Regions from separate parts of the Stenotrophomonas sp. YJH_SMC_43 genome, predicted to be linked through region 1. Evidence: predicted binding sites of a transcription regulator. Region 1 holds the regulator's gene; each other region holds the start of a gene.

Evidence for each region. Region 1 encodes FliA, which starts transcription of late flagellar genes. Its sites were predicted from a motif close to TAAAGTTTNNCNNNCNNNGGCCGATAA; they were not measured.
Region 2: AC5QAH_RS08505 (methyl-accepting chemotaxis protein) is a predicted target of FliA. The motif match lies at 5,981-6,007, and genes of this name have one in related genera.
Region 3: AC5QAH_RS00155 (methyl-accepting chemotaxis protein) is a predicted target of FliA. The motif match lies at 3,425-3,451, and genes of this name have one in related genera.

Annotation. Positions count from the first base shown of each region.
Region 1 covers NZ_JCAFVQ010000001.1:1,297,766-1,305,121, forward strand. Annotated here, with positions in the region: gene flhB (flagellar biosynthesis protein FlhB) at 1-343, shown strand, start outside; gene flhA (flagellar biosynthesis protein FlhA) at 388-2,448, shown strand; gene flhF (flagellar biosynthesis GTPase FlhF) at 2,594-4,222, shown strand; gene AC5QAH_RS06105 (MinD/ParA family ATP-binding protein) at 4,209-5,096, shown strand; gene AC5QAH_RS06110 (RNA polymerase sigma factor FliA) at 5,093-5,836, shown strand; gene cheY (chemotaxis response regulator CheY) at 5,894-6,286, shown strand; gene AC5QAH_RS06120 (protein phosphatase CheZ) at 6,286-6,891, shown strand; gene AC5QAH_RS06125 (chemotaxis protein CheA) at 6,894-7,356, shown strand, end outside.
Region 2 covers NZ_JCAFVQ010000002.1:471,407-478,762, reverse strand. Annotated here, with positions in the region: gene AC5QAH_RS08525 (ABC transporter permease) at 1-501, shown strand, start outside; gene AC5QAH_RS08520 (ABC transporter permease) at 498-1,625, shown strand; gene AC5QAH_RS08515 (hypothetical protein) at 1,670-3,046, opposite strand; gene AC5QAH_RS08510 (glycine zipper 2TM domain-containing protein) at 3,192-3,560, opposite strand; gene AC5QAH_RS08505 (methyl-accepting chemotaxis protein) at 3,727-5,949, opposite strand; gene AC5QAH_RS08500 (barstar family protein) at 6,232-6,624, shown strand; gene AC5QAH_RS08495 (glycosyltransferase) at 6,655-7,356, opposite strand, start outside.
Region 3 covers NZ_JCAFVQ010000001.1:31,451-38,806, forward strand. Annotated here, with positions in the region: gene AC5QAH_RS00135 (adenylosuccinate synthase) at 1-905, shown strand, start outside; gene AC5QAH_RS00140 (hypothetical protein) at 1,033-1,695, shown strand; gene AC5QAH_RS00145 (M23 family metallopeptidase) at 1,631-2,281, opposite strand; gene AC5QAH_RS00150 (L,D-transpeptidase family protein) at 2,286-3,245, opposite strand; gene AC5QAH_RS00155 (methyl-accepting chemotaxis protein) at 3,481-5,604, shown strand; gene AC5QAH_RS00160 (hypothetical protein) at 5,742-6,236, opposite strand; gene AC5QAH_RS00165 (catalase) at 6,259-7,356, opposite strand, start outside.

The DNA of each region.
Region 1 (7,356 bases):
CGCCGACGTGGTGGTGGTCAACCCCACCCACTACGCGGTGGCCCTGAAGTACGAAGGTGGTGCCATGAACGCCCCGACCGTGGTTGCGCTGGGCGTGGACGAGACCGCCCTGCGCATCCGTGAAGTGGCCGACGGCAACAAGGTGGCGATCGTCTCTGCCCCGCCTTTGGCACGCGCCTTGTATCGGGAAGGCCAACTCGGAAAGGAAATCCCCGTGAGACTGTATTCGGCCGTCGCCCAGGTCCTGTCCTACGTCTACCAGCTGCGCGCCTGGCGCACTGGCCCGATGCCGGACGCCCCGCACATCCAGGTGGATGAATTCGGCAAGGGAGGCCGCCCGTGAGCGCCCAGCCCTCCACCGGTTTCAACACCCGCCGCGCTCTGGAAATGATCCGCCAGGGCCTTGGCGCGCCGCTGATCGTGCTGGCCCTGCTGGCCATGGTTGTGGTCCCGCTGGCCGCACCGGTGCTTGATGCGCTGTTCACCTTCAACATCGCCATCTCGCTGATGGTGCTGCTGGCGGTGGTCTACGTGAAGCGCCCGCTGGACTTCACCATCTTCCCGATCGTGCTGCTGATCACCACCATGCTGCGGCTGGCGCTGAACGTAGCCTCCACCCGCGTCATCCTGCTCAACGGCCAGAACGGCCACGATGCGGCCGGCAAGGTGATCGCCGCCTTCGGCGAATTCGTGATCGGCGGCAACTACGCGGTCGGCATCGTGGTGTTCGCGATCCTCACCATCATCAACTTCGTGGTGATCACCAAGGGCGCCGGCCGCGTCTCGGAAGTGACCGCGCGCTTCATCCTGGACGCGATGCCCGGCAAGCAGATGGCGATCGACGCCGACCTCAACGCCGGTTTGCTGACGCGTGAAGAAGCCAAGCTGCGCCGTGAAGAAGTCCGCGAGGAAGCCGACTTCTACGGCGCAATGGACGGCGCCAGCAAGTTCATCCGCGGCGACGCCATCGCCGGCATCCTGATCCTGTTCATCAACATGCTTGGCGGCCTGGCCGTAGGCGTGCTCCAGCATGGCATGCCGTTCGGCGACGCCGCCGCCACCTACACCCTGCTCTCCATCGGTGACGGCCTGGTGGCGCAGCTGCCGGCGCTGCTGGTCTCCAGCGCGGTGGCGATGCTGGTCACCCGCGCCTCGCGCTCGCAGGACATGGCCCAGGCCATGACCGGCCAGGTGTTCGGCCAGTACCGCGCGCTGGCGATCACCGCCGGCATCATCGGCGTGGTCGGCCTGGTGCCGGGCATGCCCAACGTCGCTTTCCTGACGCTGTCCGCGATCCTCGGCTTCATCGCCTGGAAGGTCTACCGCAAGGGCAAGGCCGCGGCCACCGACCCGGCAGCCGCAGGCAATGACGCCGCCGCGCTCAACGCACTGGGTCGCCCGGCCGCACCGGCGCCCACCGCCGAACTGAGCTGGGACGAGCTGCGCCCGGTCGATCCACTGGGCCTGGAGGTCGGCTATCGGTTGATCCCGCTGGTGGACGCCAACCAGGGCGGCGAACTGATGGCGCGCATCAAGGGCGTGCGCCGCAAGCTGACCCAGGACGTCGGCTTCCTGATCCCGTCGGTGCACATCCGCGACAACCTGGAACTGCCGGCCAACGGCTATCGCGTGCTGGTGCACGGCGTGCCGGTGGCCACCGCCGAGATCCACCCCGACCGGGAACTGGCCCTGGACCCGGGCAGCGCGCTCGGCGCACTGGAGGGCATTGCCGGCAAGGATCCCGCGTTCGGCCTGGATGCCACCTGGATCCAGCCGCACCAGCGCGCCCAGGCCGAAACGCTGGGCTACACGGTGGTCGACCCGGCCACCGTGGTCGCCACCCATCTGTCGCACCTGATCCGCGAACACGCACCCGAGCTGCTCGGCCATGAGGAAGTGCAGCACCTGCTGGCCAACCTGGCCAAGAGCGCGCCCAAGCTCGTCGAAGATCTGACGCCGAAGGCGCTGCCGCTGTCGGCGGTGGTGCGCGTGCTGCAGAACCTGCTGGTCGAGCGCATTCCGATCCGCCAGCTGCGCAAGATCGCCGAGGCACTGGTCGAACATGCGCCCAGCAGCCAGGACCCGGCCGTGCTGACCGCCGCGGTGCGCACCGCACTGGGCCGCTTCATCGTGCAGGAGATCGCCGGAATGTCGGCGGAGCTGCCGGTGTTCACCCTCAACCCGCAATTGGAACGTGTCTTGCAGGAGTCCACGCAGGGCAACGGCGCCGCGCTGGAACCCGGACTCGCAGAGCGACTGCACCAGAGCCTGGCCGAATGTGTCAGCAAGCAGGAAGCGCGAAACGAGCCGGCGGTCGTGCTGGTACCGGGCCCGGTGCGCGCCGCGCTGGCGCGCCTGGTCCGCCACAGCGTCCCGTCGCTGTCGGTCCTGGCCTACAGCGAGGTGCCGGAGGACAAGCGACTGAAGCTGGTCGGAACGATCAGCTGACGCCGCCCACCGATGCGCCAGAAAACAGACACCACTTTCAAACCAACGCAACAGATAGACACCAAGGGGAACCCGCACCGTGCAGACCACCGACCACCCGAGTTCTCCGACCGCCACCCCGCCGTCTTCGTCCCGTGACCACAGCATGAAAATCAAACGATTCGTCGCCGCCGACATGCGCTCGGCCATGAACCTGGTGCGCAAGGAACATGGTCCTGACGCCGTGATCCTGTCCAACCGCCGGATCGAGGAAGGCATCGAGATCGTCGCCGCCGCGAACTATGACGAGAGCGCCGTGCAGCGTGCACTGGAAGCCTCGCGCCGTGACGTGGCACCGCCGCCGGCACCCAAGCCGCGCACCGCCGCCGATGCCGTCATTGCCGCAGTCACCCGCCGTCGCAGCAACACCCCCGCTCCGGAACCGGTTGCCGCGACCACCTCGGCCGTGGCCGCCCTCGCCCGCGCCGCGGTCGGTGCCACCGGCCGTACCCTGGACAGCGCCGACGAGATCGTGCCGACCCGCGGCAGCACCGGCTTCGCCGCGACCCTGGCCCGCGCTGCCGTCAACGAACCGGCGCTGCCCGAACAGATCTTCGCCCCGTTCGCCGAGGCCATCGTTGCACCGGCATCGGCACCGGCCGCCAGCGCGCCAGCCAACCGTGCCCGCTTCCAGGTCGACCCGCCGCACGAGATGCATCACGAAAGCGCGGCCCCCGCCGTGCAGCCGCCGCCGCTGCCGGGCGCGGCTCCGACCGAAGCACAGCCGGAGATCGCCGCCAGCGAACCGGCAGTGGCCGACGCCGTCATCGAAACCTCGCCGGAGCCCACCCTCGCCCCGGCCCCGGTGCTGACCGTGGTCGCCCAGGACGACGCCGAGATCCGCCAGCTGCGCCAGGAAGTGGCCGGCATGCGCCAGGTGATCGAGCGCGAGATGAACCGCTTCACCGACGAGCGCCTGCGTGGCTGCCCGGTGCGCGCCACCGCGCTGGACCTGATGGACGAGTACGGTTTCGACGCCGGCCTGGCCCGCGACGTGGCCATGCAGATCCCGCTGGAGACCGAAGCCCACCGTGGCCGTGGCCTGATGCTGGGGCTGATCTCGCGCAAGCTGCCGATCGCCCCGGTCGACCCGCTGGAGGAAGGCGGCGTGATTGCCCTCGTCGGCCCGACCGGCGCCGGCAAGACCACCACCATCGCCAAGCTGGCCTCGCGCTTCGCCGAGAAGCACGCCCCGCGTGACGTCGCCCTGGTGACCACCGATACCACCCGCATCGGCGCCCGCGAGCAGCTGTACGGCTACGGCCGCCAGCTCGGCATCGCCGTGCACGAGGCCAACAGCGGCACCGACCTGGACCAGCTGCTGGAACGCCTGAAGGACTACAAGCTGGTACTGATCGACACCGCCGGCCTGGGCCCGCGCGACCGCGCACTGGCCGCCCAGCTGCAGTGGCTGCGCGCCGCCCGCCAGGTGCGCACCCTGCTGGTGCTTCCGGCCAACACCAGCTTCGGCGACATGGACGAGGTGGTCCGCCGCTTCGGCGCCGCCAACCTGCAGGGCCTGGTGCTGAGCAAGCTGGACGAGACCGGCCGCTTCGGCAACGCCCTGTCGGTGGCCGTGGACCACGCCCTGCCGATCACCTGGGTGACCGATGGCCAGGACGTTCCGGACGACCTGCACCGGGCCAGTGCAGCCAATCTTGTACTTCGCCTTGAAGATTTGCGCCGAGCGGCCGATATGCCCTGCAACCCGGAGTTGAACCATGCCGTCGCGTGAGTACGCCAAGCTGACCAAGACCTTCCCGCTGTCGGCCACCCGCAGCGAGCCGCTCGGCCCTGTGCGCACCATCGCCGTCACCGGCGGCAAGGGCGGTGTGGGCAAGACCAATGTCTCGGCCAACCTGGCCGTGGCACTGGCCGGCATGGGCAAGCGCACGCTGCTGCTGGACGCCGACCTCGGCCTGGCCAACATCGACGTGATCCTGGGGCTGAACCCCACCTTCACGCTGGCCGACCTGGTCGCCGGCCGCTGCTCGCTGGACGATGTGATCGTCGAAGGCCCGAACGGCGTGCTGGTGGTCCCGGCCGCGTCCGGGCGCCGGCACATGGCTGAGCTGGCCCCGGCCGAGCACGTCGGCCTGGTCAACGTGTTCTCCGAACTGGAACGCGAACTGGACATCATGGTGGTGGACACCGCCGCCGGCATCACCGATGGCGTGCTGACCTTCTGCCAGGCCGCGCAGGACACCGTGGTGGTGGTCTGTGACGAGCCGGCCTCGATCACCGACGCCTATGCGCTGATCAAGGTGCTGTCGCGCGAGCGCGGCGTGGACCGCATCCAGGTGGTGGCCAACATGGTGCGCGACCCCAACGAGGGCCGCGTGCTGTACGAAAAGCTGACCCGGGTCTGCGAGAAATTCCTCGCCGATGTCTCGCTGAACTATCTGGGCTGTGTGCCGCAGGATGATTGGCTGCGCCTGTCGGTGCAGCGCCAGCAGCCAGTGGTAAAGGCCTACCCGTCCAGCCCGGCCGCGTTGGCGATCACCGAGATTGCCCGCCGTACCGCACGCTGGCAGGCGCCGACCGAACCGCGCGGCGGCGTTGAGTTCTTCCTCGAGCGTATTCTCAAGCAGCGCGGGGTGGCCGCATGAAAGGCGCAGCCCAGTACCGGGAAGTCCAGCGCACGGCGGCCAACGAGGTCATCGCCCAGCATTCGGACCTGGTGCGGCGCATCGCCCACCACCTGGCCGCACGCCTGCCGGCGAGCGTCGAGGTCGACGACCTGATCCAGGCCGGCATGATGGGACTGATCGAAGCCTCGCGCAGCTATGACGCCGACCAGGGGGCTTCGTTCGAGACCTATGCCTCGATCCGCATCCGCGGTTCGATGATCGATGAGATCCGCCGTGGCGACTGGGTGCCGCGCTCGGTGCACCGCCGTGCACGTGATGCCGCCGCCACCATCCGCCGCCTGGAACAGAGCAGTGGCCGTGCCGCCAGCGCCACCGAAGTGGCCGCCGCGATGGAGATGCCATTGCCCGAGTACCTGCGGCTGATGGAAGACGCTGCCCGTGGCCAGGTGCTGAGTCTTGAATCGCGCATCGAGGACCAGGGCGAGCTGGACACCGTGGCCCAGGGCGGCCCGACCCCGCAGCAGGTGCTGGAGCGCGGCGAGTTCGGCCGCGAGCTGGGCAAGGCCATCGGCCACCTGCCCGAGCGCGAACAGCTGGTGCTCTCGCTGTACTACGAGCAGGAACTGAACCTGAAGGAGATCGGCGCGGTGCTCGGCGTGAGCGAGTCGCGGGTCTGCCAGATCCACGGCCAGGCGGTACTGCGCCTGCGTGGCCGGCTGAAGCTGTTCGAGGCCGCCGACGCCGGCCTCGAAGAATGAACATCCCCGAGGCGGCTGCCCCCGGCCGTCCGGAATGAACAACAAAGGAATTCTGCTTTGAACAAGAACATGCGCATCCTGATCGTCGACGACTTCTCGACCATGCGTCGAATCGTCAAGAACCTGCTGGGCGATCTGGGCTTCACCAATACCGCCGAAGCCGAGGACGGGCATGCCGCGCTGTCGCTGCTGCAGAGCCAGCCGTTCGATTTCGTGGTCACCGACTGGAACATGCCGGTGATGACCGGCATCGAGCTGCTCAAGGCGATCCGTGCCGATGCCAAGCTGAAGACCCTGCCGGTGCTGATGGTCACCGCAGAAGCCAAGCGTGAACAGATCATCGAAGCCGCCCAGAGCGGCGTGAACGGCTACATCATCAAGCCGTTCACCGCGCAGACGCTGGAAGAGAAGCTCGGCAAGATCTTCGAACGCCTGGCGGCCAGCGCCTGATGGATACCACGGTCGACAAGAGCGCCCTCGCCCTGCGCCTGCAGGAGGCCCTGGACGCACTCGAGTCCGGTGACGAAGCCGCCTGGCGGCAGCGCATCGACGGACTGGTCGCGCTGCGCACGCAGCCGATGATGAGTGGGCTCTCGCGGCTGGCCCGCGAACTGGGGCAGGCGCTGGGTGAACTGCCGACCGTGCCGAGCGAAGCCGGGGAACTGGACGATGCCTGCGCGCGCCTGGACCACGTGGTGGCGATGACCGAGCAGGCCACGCACCGCACCCTGGACCTGGCCGAGGAATGCCGCAGCCTGACCGAACAGCTGCGCGCCGAAGGCCTGCAGCCGGGCCAGGACGCGCAGCTCGAGCGCATCCGCCACAACCTGACCGAGATCGCCCTGACCCAGAGCTACCAGGACCTGACCGGGCAGATCATCCGTCGCGTGGTGGGCATCGTCCGCCGCGTGCACGAAGGCTTCGGCGCACTCGGCCTGCCACCGGAACAGCATCGCACCGACCCGGAACTGGCCGGGCCGGCACTGAAGGGACTGGACCGCCACGCGGTCTCGCAGAACGACGCCGACGACCTGTTGTCGGATCTGGGGCTGTAAGCATGAGCGCGGTATCCGACGACATCACTGCCGATTTCATCATCGAGGCACAGGAAATCCTGGATCGCCTCGGCGAACAGCTGGTGTCGCTGGAGCAGGCACCGCAGGACAGCGATCAGCTCAACGCGGTGTTCCGCGGCTATCACACGCTCAAGGGCGGCGCCGGCTTCCTCGGCGTCACCGCCATGGTGGAGCTGTGCCATGCCGCTGAAGAAGCGCTGGGCGCCGCGCGTGCCGGCCAGGCGGTGCTGCAGGCCCATCACTTCGACGCGGCCCAGCAATCGCTGGACTACCTGCAGTCGATGCTGGATGCAGTTTCCTCCGGCACCGAGCCGGGCTATGCGCCGCCGGACTTGATCGCCCAGTTCGACGTGCACGGCGGTGCCGTGGCGGCACCCGCCGCCGCCGCAGCACCCGCCGCGGGTGGCAGCGACCTGATCACCGACGACGAATTCGAGGCCCTGC
Region 2 (7,356 bases), on a different contig from region 1:
CCGTGGTCGGCGATTGCCGGCAAGGTCGCGCCGTACATCCTGCTGTTCTCGTTGTATGGCGCGCTCGGCATTGGGTACCTGGCCTGGATGCGCGGCGATGGCGTGGCCGGCAGCGTGCTCGTGCTGCTGCTCGCACAGCCACTGTTCTGCTTGGCCACGGCCGCCTACGCGTTGTTCTTCGTCGGCGTCACCCGCGACATGGGTACCGCGCTGTCCGCGGTCGGCCTCAGCATCGGCACCGCACTGGCGTTCTCCAGCGCCACCTTCCCGGTGCTGGATGGCCCCCTGTTCACCCGTATCTGGCATCAGTTGCTGCCACTCAGCGCCTACATCAAGCTGCAGACCCAGCAGCAGTTCATCGGTTCGCCGCTGCAGGTTTCGATATGGCCGCTGACCACGCTGTTGTTGATGACGATGGTGGCCGGTGGCATCGGCGGCCTGCGCCTGATCGCCTTTGCGCGTACGCCTGAAGCCGCGCAGCCTGCGGGAGCCGACGCATGAGCGCACTCTGGCGCAGCCTCCGGCAGACGCTGATGGCAGTGCTGTGCGACCGCTACGCGATCGTGGTGATGGTCGGCGCGGTGATCCTGTACTCGTTCTTCTACCCGGCCGCGTACCGCCACCAGGTGGCCGGCAACCTGCCGGTGCTGGTGGTGGACGAAGACCACAGCGCGACCAGCCGCGCGCTGCTGCGAAAGCTCGATGCACTCCGCGTTGCACGCGTGGTCGGGCAACCGGCAGACATCGACAGTGCACGCCAGCAGCTGGAAGCCGGCCACGCCGAGGGCATCGTACTGATCCCGGCCAACCTGGAACGCGACATCCTGCGCGGCCATCCGGCCAAGCTGGTGTTGCTCGGCAACGGCGCCTACCTGGGCCGTGCCAGCTGGGTGCTGGGCAGCGTGGCCGATGCACTGGGCGCGTTCGGGCGTGAGGCGGTAGTCGGCCAGGCGGCCTTCATGGGCGCACCGCAGGCACCGCCGGTCACCCTGGTGCAGCGCCCGCTGTACAACACGCAGGAAGGCTATGGCAGCGCCATCGTGCCCGGCGTGGCCGAGCTGATCGTTCACCAGACCCTGTTGATGGGCATCGGCGTGCTGCTCGGTGGCCGCCGACTCGCGCTGGGCCGGCGCCTGCGCTTCGACCTGCCAACGCTGGCGGGCATGGCATTGGGCTTCAGCCTGATCGGCCTGTTCGGTCTGTTCTGGTACGCCGGCTTCACCGCGTGGGTGCAGGACTATCCGCGCGGTGGCAATCCACTGGGCCAGTTATTGGGCGGCACGCTGTTCATCGCCGCCACGGTGGCGTTCGGCCTGTTCGTCGGCAGCTTCTTCCGCACCCGCGAACGCGCCTTCCAGTACATCATCGCCACCTCGATCCCACTGTTCTTCCTGGCCAACCTGTCGTGGCCGGCGGTGATGACGCCGCAACCGCTGGTCTGGCTGGCGCAGCTGCTGCCGACCACCTCGGGCATCAACCTGATGGTGCGCCTGAACCAGATGGACGCCCGCCTGGCTGAAGTCGGCCACGAACTGATCACTCTCACCGTCCTGCTGCTGCTCTACGGCAGCCTCGCCGCCTGGCGCCTCCTCGAAAAAAAGGGGACGAAGGGGATTGAGTCGTAAACGGCAAGGTCGGGGGATGCGGCTCAATCCCCTCCGCCCCCTTTTCAGGGGTCGGGCGCGTACCAGAACGGGATGCGGTACTCGCGGCGTCGCTCCGGGCCGCGCTCGCCCCCTTCGGCATTCCAGACCAGGCTCAGGTCATGGCGACCCGGTGCCAGCGTCGCCATGGGCAGATAGCCCACCAGGCCACGCATGTCGAGATCGCGGCGCTCCATCGGCATGAAGTCGTGCAGGTCAACCGGCGTGCCATCCAGCTGCACCCGCCACAACCGGGACAGGCACTCCACCGCTGCGCTGGCAGCCTTTGCGCCAGTCGCTTCATTGCGTGCGGCGGGCAAGGCGGTGCAGTGCTGGCGCGCCAGCGGGTTGTCGCGCTGGGGGCGGTGTGGAATGAACACACGCAGGCGTGAACCACTGATAGTGTCCGACGGGATCATCGGGTACGGCAGCAGCTGATCGTGCGCCGAACGCATCGATTCGTAATGCGCGCTCAACATGCCGTGTTCGACGGCCTCGTCGGTCATCACCTGGTAGCGGTTGAACAGCGAGAACTTCACCGAACCCAGCACCTGCACCCCGCCCAGCACCATGGCCACCATCACCGCCAGCAGATAGACCGCCATGAACGAACGCGAGCGCAGGTTGCTCTGCAGGGTCAACTGCATGGTCTGCATCAGGCGCAGCAGGGGAATCCGTTGCAGGCCCGCCAGGAAGCGCTGCAGCCACCGCTGCAGGCCGTCATAGGGCTGGTCGCGCCGCTGCCGGCGCGCAATGACACGCTCCAGCAGTGCAGGAACCAGTGCGAGTACAAGCAGGCTGGCCAGCACGGTACCGACCACGATCATGGCCACACGATCGGAACCGCCGGCAAGCGCACTGATCGCCATCGCCACGCACAACGTCAGCACGGCCATCACCAGGGTGCCGGCCAGCGTTTGTACTGCCAGCAGCGTGGTGGAGAAGAGCATGGTGGCCAAACGATCAGCGCGTTCGATGCTGCCGTCCAGGCCACCGTCGCGCGCCTTGAGGAAAGCGCGCGATACCGGGCCCATCTGCGGCAGCCGTTCCCAGTCGATGCCCTTGGGAAAGTGCGATTTCAGCCCGATCAGGCCTATCCAGTACCCGCGCACGGTCAGGTGCGCGATCAGCGCTACCGCCAGCACGTAACACATGCCCACGCTGATGCTGAAACCAAACCACAGCACCTGGAAGTACATGCCTTCCGTGTGCAGGCTGCTGCGCGCCCACGCATCGAACAGGTACCCAGGCACCGCCAACAGTGCGAACGCCAGCAGGCCGGAAATGAACAGTTCCAACTCATCGGTACGCTCGCGCAGCCGACCGAAGCGGGTGCTCGCCTCGGGTCCGGGCTCGCGGTCGGCAACCGGCACGTGCGACTCTGCGACGGGCAATTCGTTCACAGGGCATTCATCCTTGGAGGTCGGCGCAGTATAGGCGCGACACAGCGGCCGGCGATACGGGGCCCCACAACGAGGAACGCCGGCACGGGGCCGGCGTTCGAGGAACTGCGTTGCGGAAGGGGGATTACGCTGTTGGCATCATCGGTCAGCGGTAAACGCGCTCGCAGCGGCGTTCGACCACGCGGTCGCCGTTCTTCTGCTGGCTGTTGCCCTGGATCTGGCGGCCGGCCGCACCACCGGCCACGGCACCGGCCACGGTGGCCAGCTTCTTGCCGTTGCCACCGCCCACCTGGTTGCCCAGCAGGCCACCAATCACGGCGCCAGTGGCGGTACCGGCGATGCGGTTGGGATCGCGCGAATTACGCTGCACTTCCACGTTCTTGCAGACCACGCGGCTGCCGTCATTGAACTTGCGTCCCTCATCGCGCGGCCCATAGGTCTGCGCGCCGGCCACCGACGAAGCCGCCAGCAGGGTGCCCAGCACAAGCAATCGGGTCGAGGTCTTCATGGCCATCTCCTGAGTTCCGGTATGGCACCAGTGTCCTCCCGCGGTTGGCAACCGGAAGTGAAATGCGCGTGTCCGCCACTTCATCGGCCATCGCACGTTCAGGAAGAAAATCCGCGCCCATCGCGACCAGCCGTCGCGATGGGCGCCGTCTCCCTGCCGGCATTGCCCTCTGCTAGAACTCTTCCCAACCACCCGCATTGGCGGCCAGCGTCGGCTCAAGCCGCGGCGACAGCACCGCAGGCCGGCGTACCGGCGCAACCGATGCCGCCACGGCTGCCAGCGCCGGGCGTACTGCGGCGGCGGCGGTCACCGCCCCCGTGCGGAAAACCGACACGGCTTCGGCCAGCAGGTTCGCCTGCTCCTCCATCGAGCGCGCTGCGGCACTGGCTTCTTCGACCAGCGCGGCATTCTGCTGGGTGGTCTCATCCATCTGCACCACCGCCTGGTTGACCTGTTCGATGCCCGAGCTCTGCTCCTGGGAGGCAGCAGAGATATCGGCCATGATGTCGGTCACGCGCTGCACCGAGGCCACGATCTCGCCCATCGTGGTGCCGGCCTGGCGGACCAGCGCCGAGCCATCGGCGACCTTGCCGACCGAATCCTCGATCAGGCCCTTGATCTCCTTGGCCGCGCCCGCCGAGCGCTGCGCCAGCGTACGCACTTCGCTGGCCACCACGGCAAAGCCCCTGCCCTGTTCCCCGGCACGCGCAGCTTCGACCGCCGCGTTCAGCGCGAGGATATTGGTCTGGAAGGCGATGCCATCGATGACCGAGATGATCTCGGCGATCTTCTTCGACGCGGCTTCGATGGCCGACATCGTGGTGACCACCTGCCCGACCACTTCACCGCCCTGCGAGGCAACACCATGCGCGCCGATGGCCAGCTGGTTGGCCTGGCGTGCGTGCTCGGCGTTCTGCTTCACGGTAGAGGTCAGTTCCTCCATCGACGCTGCCGTTTCTTCCAGGTTCGCCGCCTGCTGTTCGGTACGCCGCGACAGGTCGGTGTTGCCCGAGGCGATCTCGCCCGCTGCCAGGTTGATGCTGGAAGCACTGGCCTGGATACGGCCCACGATCTGCTTGAGCTGATCGACGGTGGCGTTGCAGTCATCACGCATGCGCGCGAACACGCCGTGGAAATCCCCCTGCATGCGCACGGTCAGGTCGCCGCGCGAGATGGCCTGCAGCAGGGTCGAGACCTGCACCAAGTTCTCGTCGGTGGTCTGCATCAGGCGATTGAGCCCTGCCACCATGTCGCGGAAATCGTAGGCGAAGCGATCTTCATCACCGCGCAGGCTGAAGTCGCCTGCCGCGGCCGCCGTCGCCAGCCGGCGGATCTCGCTGTTGATCGCCGACAGGCTGGACTTGGTTTCGTCCATCGCCTGGGTGATCGCCGCCTTCTCGCCGGGCAGCGGGTCCATGTCCACCGACAGATCGCCGTGTGCGTAGTGCTTCATCACCTCGATCAGCCGGTTCTGTACCTGCACGTGCGATCCAACCAGCGCATTGGTCTCATGCACCATGCGCCCGTAGTCGCCGGGGAATGCGCTCTCGTCCATGCGGTAGCTGAGACTGCCGGCATCGTGCTGGCGTGCCAGCTCGCCCTGCGCCGCCATCACCGACTGCAGCTGTGCCTGCATGCGCTGCATCGACTTCAGCAGCTGGGTCACCTCGTCGTTGCCGGTGGCGTCGATGCTGCTGTCCAGGCGGCCACTGGCGATGCCGTCGGCCAGCTTCACCGCGCCTTCCAGCGGACGGGTCAGGCTGCGGGTGATCGCCCAGGCCGCCAACGTACCCAGCAGCAGGCTCAGTGCCCCGAACGCGATCGACAGCGTGCCGGTCCACGATTCGGTTGCGCGGTACTCTTCGCGGCTGCGTTCGGTCAGTGTTTCCTGGTGGCGCAGCAGGGCCGAGATGGATTCATTCCAGGCCGTTGCCAGACCGTGCTCGGCCAGCAGCTCCTTCGCTGCCCCATCAAAATCCCCCACCTTCATGCGCTCATGCAGTTGCTGGGTTGATGCATCGGTGGCCTTTCGTGCCGCCTCGATGCGCGCGACCAGGGTATCGCCGGTGGCGTCACGCGGAATCTTGATGTACTTGGCCCAGATACCGTCATAGGTCCGCGACAACTCCTGGGCACGCTGGTAATCCCTGTCGAACTCATCACCCCGCTTGATCACCATCAGGCGGCGATGCATCAGCACCGCGTTGTTGGTATCAAGCATGTCATTCAACAAACGCATCTTGACCATGTTGACGTCCACCACTTTCTCGAACTGGGCGGATTTCAGCTGATTCCCATACAGCACCAGGCCAACGATGGCCATGATGAACAGCAGCAGCAGACCGAAGCCGGCGCCAAGCCGGGATCCCACACGGAGATTACGTAAGGCAAGCATCTCAATTCCCTTGATCGTGGCCGTACGTTCGATGGCGGCGCAGCGAAGGGAAACTTTACGGGACTTTATATATGGACCGATCCAAATATATGGAACTGTGCAGGCAGTCAGAAAACAAGGCGGCAGATAATGGCGCCATATCATTATTGAATACCGCTGACACGCCAGCGCCCGATGAAAATCACGCAGGTTTAACACCATAATCATGCCAGCTCCATCCGAAGCGGCCCTGGATTATCTGCGCCGGACACAACCGCCGCCCGGGAGGGCTACAGTCTGCAGATGACACGGATCCTGCACATCGAAGGCGCGTCCATCAACGACATCGCCAGCCTCTACGTGGAAATCAATCGCGTGTTCATGGCCGACGAAGACTGGCAACTGGGCGCAAGCCTGGATGCGCTTGATGACCTGCTTCACGGCGGCTACGGCGCTCTCGCAGGCCATGCCATCGCCACGGTGGTGTGGCGTGACTTCGCCCACAGCCGCGATGCACTGGGCCGCGAGACCACGCGCGCCTGGCTGCAATCGAAACTCGCTCAGGGCGGCAGGTTCAACGGTGCGGCCATCCACGCTCAGTTGACGGCACTGGCGCTTGGCCAGGGACAGACCTACTTCGAGATCGTCATGGAGATCTTCGGCAGCCATCCGCAGATCACCCTGGTGCCTGGCTGAGCGGGCTGCAGCGACCAGCCCCACATCAGCTCAGAGCTTGGCCAGGGCCTCGCCCAGACGGCGCGGGAACGCCACCTCGCTGGCCAGGTGCCATGCGCGTGCATTGGCGCCCAGCCGGGTCCACTCGGCCTCATCCATCGCCAGCGCGCGCTCGACGGCCTGTTCCAGCGCCTTCTCATCCACATGCCAGGTCCTGGACAGATGGCAGGGCTCGCCCTCGTGCGCGGCAACCAGGATGCCGCGGCTGTCGTCGATCATCTGATTCATCGGCGCGCCGTCACAGGTGATCACCACCGCCCCGCAGCTCATCGCTTCCACCAGATAGTGGCCCCAGCCTTCGGTCTGCGACAGGCACAGGTGGAACGCATGTTCGTTCTGCAGGCGCTGCACCTCCTGGTCGGGCAGCCGCTCGCGGACGATTCTCAGGTTCGCGGCACCGCCCTCATCTTCGTCCGAAGGGCCGCCGCGCAGGATGGTCAGCAAGGGCCATTCGGGATGCCGTTTCCAGACATTGACGAGTGCAGCCGTTCCCTTCATACGGCTGGTACCGGCCGCATGCAGGAAGCTGCGCGGCCTGCGCGGCACTGCCGGGTCGTAGCGGTCACGGCTGCAGAAACCGACTTCCAGCGCGCGCATGCCCAGCGCGTTGAAGATGCGCGTGGCTTCTTCGGTCTTGGTCAGCAACGCATCGAACCGCGGCAGGATCCGCAGGCTGCGTGCGGACACCCATTC
Region 3 (7,356 bases), 1.3 Mb from region 1:
CCGGCCGTGGCATCGGCCCGGCCTACGAAGACAAGGTGGCGCGTCGCGGCATCCGCATCGCCGACCTGCATTACCCGAAGCAGCTCGAAGAACTGCTGCGCACCGCGCTGGACTACCACAACTTCGTGCTGACCAAGTATCTGAACACCGATGCGGTCGACTTCCAGAAGACCTTCGACGAAGCGCTGGCCTTCGGCGAGTACGTGCAGCCGATGAAGTCCGACGTGGCCGGGATCCTGCACGACCTGCGCAAGCAGGGTAAGCGCGTGCTGTTCGAAGGCGCGCAGGGTGCGCTGCTGGACATCGACCACGGCACCTACCCGTACGTCACCAGCTCCAACACCACCGTCGGTGGTGCGCTGGCCGGTTCTGGCGTCGGCGCCGATTCGATCGACTACGTGCTGGGTATCGCCAAGGCCTATGCCACCCGCGTCGGCGGCGGCCCGTTCCCGACCGAACTGGACGACGAAGTCGGCCAGGGCATCCGTGACCGCGGTGCCGAGTACGGTGCCTCGACCGGTCGCCCGCGTCGCTGCGGCTGGATGGACATCGTCGCGCTGAAGCGCGCCGTGGCCATCAACGGCATCAGCGGCCTGTGCATCACCAAGCTGGACGTGCTCGATGGCATGGAAAAGCTGAAGGTCTGCATCGCCTACGAATACAACGGCAAGCGCACCGAGTACGCCCCGCTGGACGCACAGGGCTGGGAAGACTGCACCCCGGTGTACCTGGAGTTCCCGGGCTGGAGCGAGAACACCCACGGCATCACCCACTGGGACGACCTGCCGCCGGCCGCACGTGCCTACCTGCGTTCGCTGGAAGAGCTGGCGGGTTGCCCGATCAGCATCGTCTCCACCGGCCCGGACCGCGACCACACCATGGTCCTGCAGGATCCGTTCGCCTGAGTGCGTGACCGGTAGCGCTGGGCCATGCCTGGCGTCGCAGAAGGAAGAAGCCCCGCGAACGCGGGGCTTTTTCGTTACTGTGTTGCCAGTGCCGGCGAGGAAGCGAAGCGATGACCAGGATGTCAGCGTGAAAGGCGAGACCGTGGTGCGGGTCACCCTGTGGGTGTTGTGGAGCCTGTGGGTCATCGCCTGCGCGGTTCTGGCGCTCGGCGCCATCGCCAACCATCTGGCCTCGCGTACCCAGACCCTGCCGCTGCTGCTCAGCCCCGGCGCGACGGCCGAGGTGACGGTCTACCGCTTCATTGATGACCAACTGCGGCTGCGACTGCGGTATGCCGCAGACGGTACTGAGGCTGACCCTGAAGTGCTGCTGCGCATCGACACTCCCACCGATCATGGGGACTTCCGCGCAGGAGAGCGTTCGGGAGTGGCCGGGCAGGGTATCAACCGCAGGCTGGCATCGGTTGAGTCCAGCGGGCTCATGGCGTCCTACTTTGGATATGGCCGCGGTGATGCATTGCCACGCGGACGCTCATGGCTGCGGGTAACCGTACTGGAGGTGGACCCGGCGCTGGCGGGCAGGGCGGCCGTGATCGAACTGCAGCCCCCGCTGGACCTGCTGAAGCTGACCGACCTGGATTACGTCTGGCTGTGGCCGTTCTTTTTCTGGAAGGTGGCGGCACTGTTCCTGCTGATTCCCGGGGGTGCGTTGGCGGTGTTCACGTTCACCTTGCGGCGCTGGCAGCGCCGGGCGTCGAAGCAGCCGATTTCAGCAGCGGATACGGATTGATCGATTCCCCCTTCCACCACTGCTTCTCCGGCCCCAGTACGTGTACTTCGAAATGCAGGTGCGGGGCCTCCGCGCTGGCATTACCAGTGCTGCCCACATAACCAATCACATCCCCGCGTTTGATCACCTGCTTTTCGCTCAGGCCATCGGCATAGCGCTGCAGATGCGCGTAGTAGTAGCACCAGCGTCCGCCGGGCTCGAACTGGTAGATGGTCAGCCCACCGCGCTTGCTGTCGAACAGCTTCTCCACCGTGCCGTCGGCCACCGCCAGCACCGGCGTACCGGCATCGGCCATGATGTCGATCGCATCGTGCACGCGGCCCTCGCTGCGTGCATCGGTGAAGGTGTCGCGCAGTTGAGAGGGCAGTACCCCCTGCACCGGCAGCAGCAGGGTGCCCGAGGCCGCGTCGATGCCAGTCGGTGCCGTCGCGCGCGGCGCGGCAGCTTGCATCGACGGCGTTGTGGCCACGCTGGGCTGCGCTGCAGGAGTGGACGCGGCCACGAATTCGCCAGCATCGCGGCGCAGCCACCAGCCCAGTCCCACACCCAGCAGCACGCCCAGCACGATCAGCTGCGAAAAACGCATCGGCTCACTCCTGCATCACCACGGGGACGGAGGTATCCACCGCATCGGCCACGCGCAGCGCATCCCAGTTGGTCATGCGTACGCAGCCATGCGATTCGGTCTTGCCTACATGGCCCGGTACCGGCGTTCCGTGGAGGCCATAGTGGGGCTTGGACAGGTCGATCCAGACCCGGCCGACCGGATTGTTAGGGCCTGGCGGCAGCGTGGCTTTCTTCTCGCCTTTGCGCGCATCCCAGAACAGCTTGGGGTTGTAGTGGAACGGCGGGTCGCGATAGACGCCGAGAATCTTCCATTCACCGATCGGCAGCGGATCATGCTGGCTGCCGGAAGAGACCGGCACCTGCGCGATCACCTTGCCCTGCACATCCAGCAGCTGCAGGGTGGAATCGGACTTGTCGACCACGATCTTCGCCGCCTTCGGCAATGCAGCCGGTGCGATGTTGGGCACCTGGATGCGGCTGCCGGCCTTGGCCAGATCGACGCCGGGGTTGAGCGTCTTCAGCAATGCCGGCGACGCATGGAAACGCTCTCCCAGTGATTCCTCGACGCTGCTGTAGCCCAGTGCCTTCAGCTTTGCCTGCGCGGCGGGCGTCTTCGGAACGGCGATGAACGGCCCGGCCACGTCCTCGGCGGTCAACGTGTAACTGGCAAGCGGCGTGGTCGCATCGGCCTGCAGTGCTTTCCAGGTGGCATCGTCCAGCTCTCCGCTCACTGTCAGGCCGTGGGCCGCCTGGAAGCCTGCCACGGCCCGGCGCTGATTGCTGCCGACTTCACCGTCGATCTCGCCCGGGGAGAAATTGGCGCGATCCAGAAGCACCTGGGCGTGCAGTGGCGAGCGCGCCGCGGTATCGGGTCCGGTCTTCTCGGCAATGGGCTCCGGCAGCTGGACCGGCGGGGGCACCTGCGCGAAGGCGGGGGACATCAGCAAGGACAGGGCGAGCAGGGCGGGGCGACATACGGGCATGGAGATCTCCGGCAGATGGCAGCTCCACCCTGCCCGGAGAGGCTGCGCAGCCCCCGTGAAAGCAACCTGATGCCGGCATGAGCAGTGCGGTCCCGGCGGGCGGTTGGACCTTGCCGCAGAAGCGCGGCGCGTGGCCTCACCAAGGTGAACGGCTGCCGACGCGCGTGCGTGTTGCCGATCAAGATTGCCGGTGGCACGGCCGATAGGGGCGCATCCCCCCGTTTTGGATGTACCGATGAACTACTTGAGGAATGTCAGGGTTGCCTGGCGTCTTGGGCTGGGCTTTGGCCTGTTGCTGCTGCTGGTCGCCGCCGTGGTGGCCACCGGCGCCACCGCCAGTGTCGTGCAGAAGCGCGCGATGCAGCAGGTGGTCGACGTCAGCGTGGCCAAGGTGCGCCTGCTGTCGCAGATGCTCGATGCCAACAACCAGATGATGGTGGTGCGCCGTGAAATGCTGATCCGCCAGGGCGAAGCGCGCGACAGCGACGAGCAGCGCATCGCCGATCTGGTCAAGCGCTATGAGGCCAGCTGGACCGCCTATCAGGCACTGCCGGGTGATGCGGAGGGCAAGGCCATCGCGGAAACCATCGCGGCCAAGCGCGCCATCGCGCGCCCGCTCAACAAGCAGACCAGCGAACTGATGGAGCAGGGCGACTACCCGGGCGCCGTGGCGCTGACCCTGGGCCCGGTGCAGGAAGCGGCCAATGGCTGGAACAAGGCGCTGTCCGACGGCGTGGACTTCGAAGAGAAGGAAAGCCGCGATGCAGCCGCCGAGGCGATCAGGCTGGGCGAGCGCAGCCTGCTGCAGCTGCTGGTGCTGGGCGGCGTCGCACTGCTGGTCGGCATCGGCGCCTCGGTGATGATCGGCCGCAGCCTGACCGGCCCGCTGGCCCGCGCGGTGAACCTGGCCGAACGGCTGTCCAAGGGCCAGCTGGACCAGGAGTTCCGTCTGGGTGGCCGTGATGAGCTGACCCAGCTTGGCGAGGCGATGGCCAGCGTGCGGCAGAGCGTGCAGGCGGCGATCGGCGCGCAGCTGCAGATGGCCGAACAGCATGAGGCGGGCGCGATCCGCTATCGCATGGACGCCAGTGCGTTCCCTGGCGATTTCGGCCGCATGGTGCAGGCGACCAACAGCCTGGTCGAATCGCACGTGCAGGTGGAACTGCTGATGGCTGAAGTGATGCAGCGTTACGCCATCGGTGACCTCAGCCGCGACCTGCCGGACTACCCGGGCGAGAAGGGCACGCTGACCCGCACCCTGGCCGCGGTGAAGCAGAGCCTGATGGCGATCAACGCGCAGATCGATGAACTGGCCCGCGCCGCGCGTGCCGGTGATTTCAGCATGCGTGGCGATGCCACTGCGTTCCAGTTCCAGTTCAAGGCGATGGTCGAGCACCTCAACGGCATGATGGCCAGTTCGCAGTCCAGCATTGCCGATGTCTCCGACGTGCTGCGCGCGATCTCGCACGGCGACCTGACCGCACGCATGGATGGCGAGTACGACGGTGTGTTCGCCCGCATGCGCGACGACGCCAACACCACCACTGCGCAGCTGACTGGCATCGTGCGGGGCATCCAGGTGGCTGCCGACAGCATCAACAACGCGGCGCAGGAACTGGCCGCCGGCAACAACGACCTGTCGCGCCGCACCGAGCAGCAGGCCGCCAATCTGGAAGAAGCGGCCGCATCGATGGAGGAACTGACTTCCACCGTACGCCAGAACGCCGAGCTGGCACGTCAGGCCGACAGCGAAGCGCATGCCGCCGGTGCCGCGGTGCGCGAGACCGAGCAGGCGATGGCACAGATGGCATCGGTCATGGGCGAGATCGATCAGTCGTCGGCTCGCATCTCGGAGATCTCCACGGTGATCGACGGCATCGCGTTCCAGACCAACATCCTGGCGTTGAATGCTGCAGTGGAAGCTGCGCGCGCAGGCGAGCAGGGCCGTGGTTTTGCCGTGGTCGCCAGCGAAGTGCGCACGCTCGCGCAGCGTGCCGGTGTCGCCGCCAAGGAGATCAAGGAGCTGATCGAAGACGCCGCTGCCAAGGTGAAGAGTGGCCTGGCGGTGACCGTTGAATCGGAAGCCGCGATCGCGCGCGTGGCCCAGGCCAGCTCGCGCACCACCCAGCTGATGAGCGACATCGCAGCGGCCAGCAAGGAACAGGCCGCCGGCATCGAGCAGGTCAACCAGGTGGTGGCGCAGATGGATCAGGTGACCCAGCAGAACGCGGCCCTGGTGGAAGAAGCCACTGCGGCGAGCCGCGCGCTGGAAGAACAGGCGCATGCGCTGACCACGTCGGTGGCGGTATTCAAGGTGGAAGGCGCGGCGGTCTCTGCTGTGCCCCGTCGCGCAGCCTGAGCGGGCAGTGCAGCGACAGGAATACGGCCGCCTTGAGCGGCCGTATTTCGCTGGAAGGAGCCCGTCTACTGCTGAAGGCCGTGCTGACGCAGCCGAAGTTGCCGCATGGATGAGGACGCTCCCCCCTGACCGACGCTTCAGGCGCGCGCACGCGTACGCGTACGCGTAGCTTTCTTCGCCGCCGCCTTGCGCACGGTCTTCTTCGCGGCCCGCGTCTTGGCTGCCTTCTTTGCGGCGGCGCTCCGCGAGGCGGCCGTACCCGTCTTCCTGGCCGCAGCCTTCTTCGCCGTCTTCTTTGTGGCCTTCTTTGTCGCGGTCTTGCGAGCCGGTGCCTTCTTCGCCACCGCCTTCTTCGCAGGTGCCTTCTTCGCTGCCGTCGCCTTGGTCGTGGCCTTCTTTGTGGCCGACTTCCTGGCAGGCGCCTTCTTGGCAGCCTTCTTGCTGGTCGCCTTCTTCGCGCCCTTGCGGGCACTGCCGCTACGCTTGCCGCCGCCGTCCTGCTTGTTCACGGTGGCCCAGGCAATGCGCTCGGCGGTGCCTTCACTCGCGCCGCGATCACGTTCGCTTTCCTCGATGTGCTCGGCCTGGCGCTTCTGTTTTTCGGTATATGCGGATTTGTCACCACGGGGCATGACAGTTCTCCTGTTGTCGTAGTCAGGCCAGCAGGCGCAGCTTGGGCTCGCGAGCCCACTGACGGGTGGCGGCCGCCGCCAGGAAGGCCTTGGCGTCTTCCGCTTCGACGATGCCGGCATCGTTGCCGACCCGCGCCGCCTTCAGCAGCGTCTGGCCGCCTGCGTCGCTGGCGATGGCCTTCAGGTGCGTCCACGCCTGGCTGACGAATTCGACGGCTGCACTCTCTTTCGACAAGGCCTTCGCGGCTTCCGGGCTGAGCACCACGGCCACCGCATCGAACACAGCCGATGGCGTGCCCGCCAGTTGCCCATCCGCCGTCTGCATCGCCCCATCGCTCAGCGTGGCGCCGCCTACTTTGGGCGCGACCAGCTTCACGTCTGCACCCGCCTTCCGGGCCGCTTTGCTCAGGCTGGCCATCACGCGCGCGTCGGAGCCCTCATCAAACAGGATGCCGATGCTGCGCCCTTGCAGGGTGGGCTTGTTGCGCCCGATCACGCGCACCTCGGGAGCGGCAGGCATGTCCTGCACCGGCGTGGCGGTCGGCGCGGGGTCGGGCAGTGCAGGCAACGCGAGCCCATCAGCTACGCGCTGCGCCAGTGATTCGTCGATGTTGCGCAGGTGGCTGACGGTACGCTCCCGCACCTTCAGCGTTTCCACCTTGGACAACTCGAAAACCAGCGCCGATGCCAGGTGCGCCTGCTCCGGCTTTTCCAGGCTGCGGAAGAACATGCGGGCTTGGCTGTAATGGTCGGCGAAACTCTCCGCGCGGGTGCGGCCCTTGCGGCCATCGTCCGCGCTGGCATGGCTGCGGAATCCGGCAGGCGTCTCGCGCGGGGTGTCCTCCTGCAGCGAACTGGGATCGTAGGCCACCCGGCCCTTGGGCACCTGCATCTGCATGTGGCCGTCGCGCTGATGATTGGCAAACGGGCACTTGGGCGCATTCACCGGGATCTGGTGGAAGTTCGGGCCACCCAGGCGCAGCAGCTGGGTGTCCAGATAGGAGAACAGGCGCCCCTGCAGCAGCGGGTCGTTGCTGAAGTCGATGCCCGGTGGCACGTTGGCCGGGCAGAACGCCACCTGCTCGGTCTCGGCGAAGAAGTTGTCCGGCCAGCGGTCCAG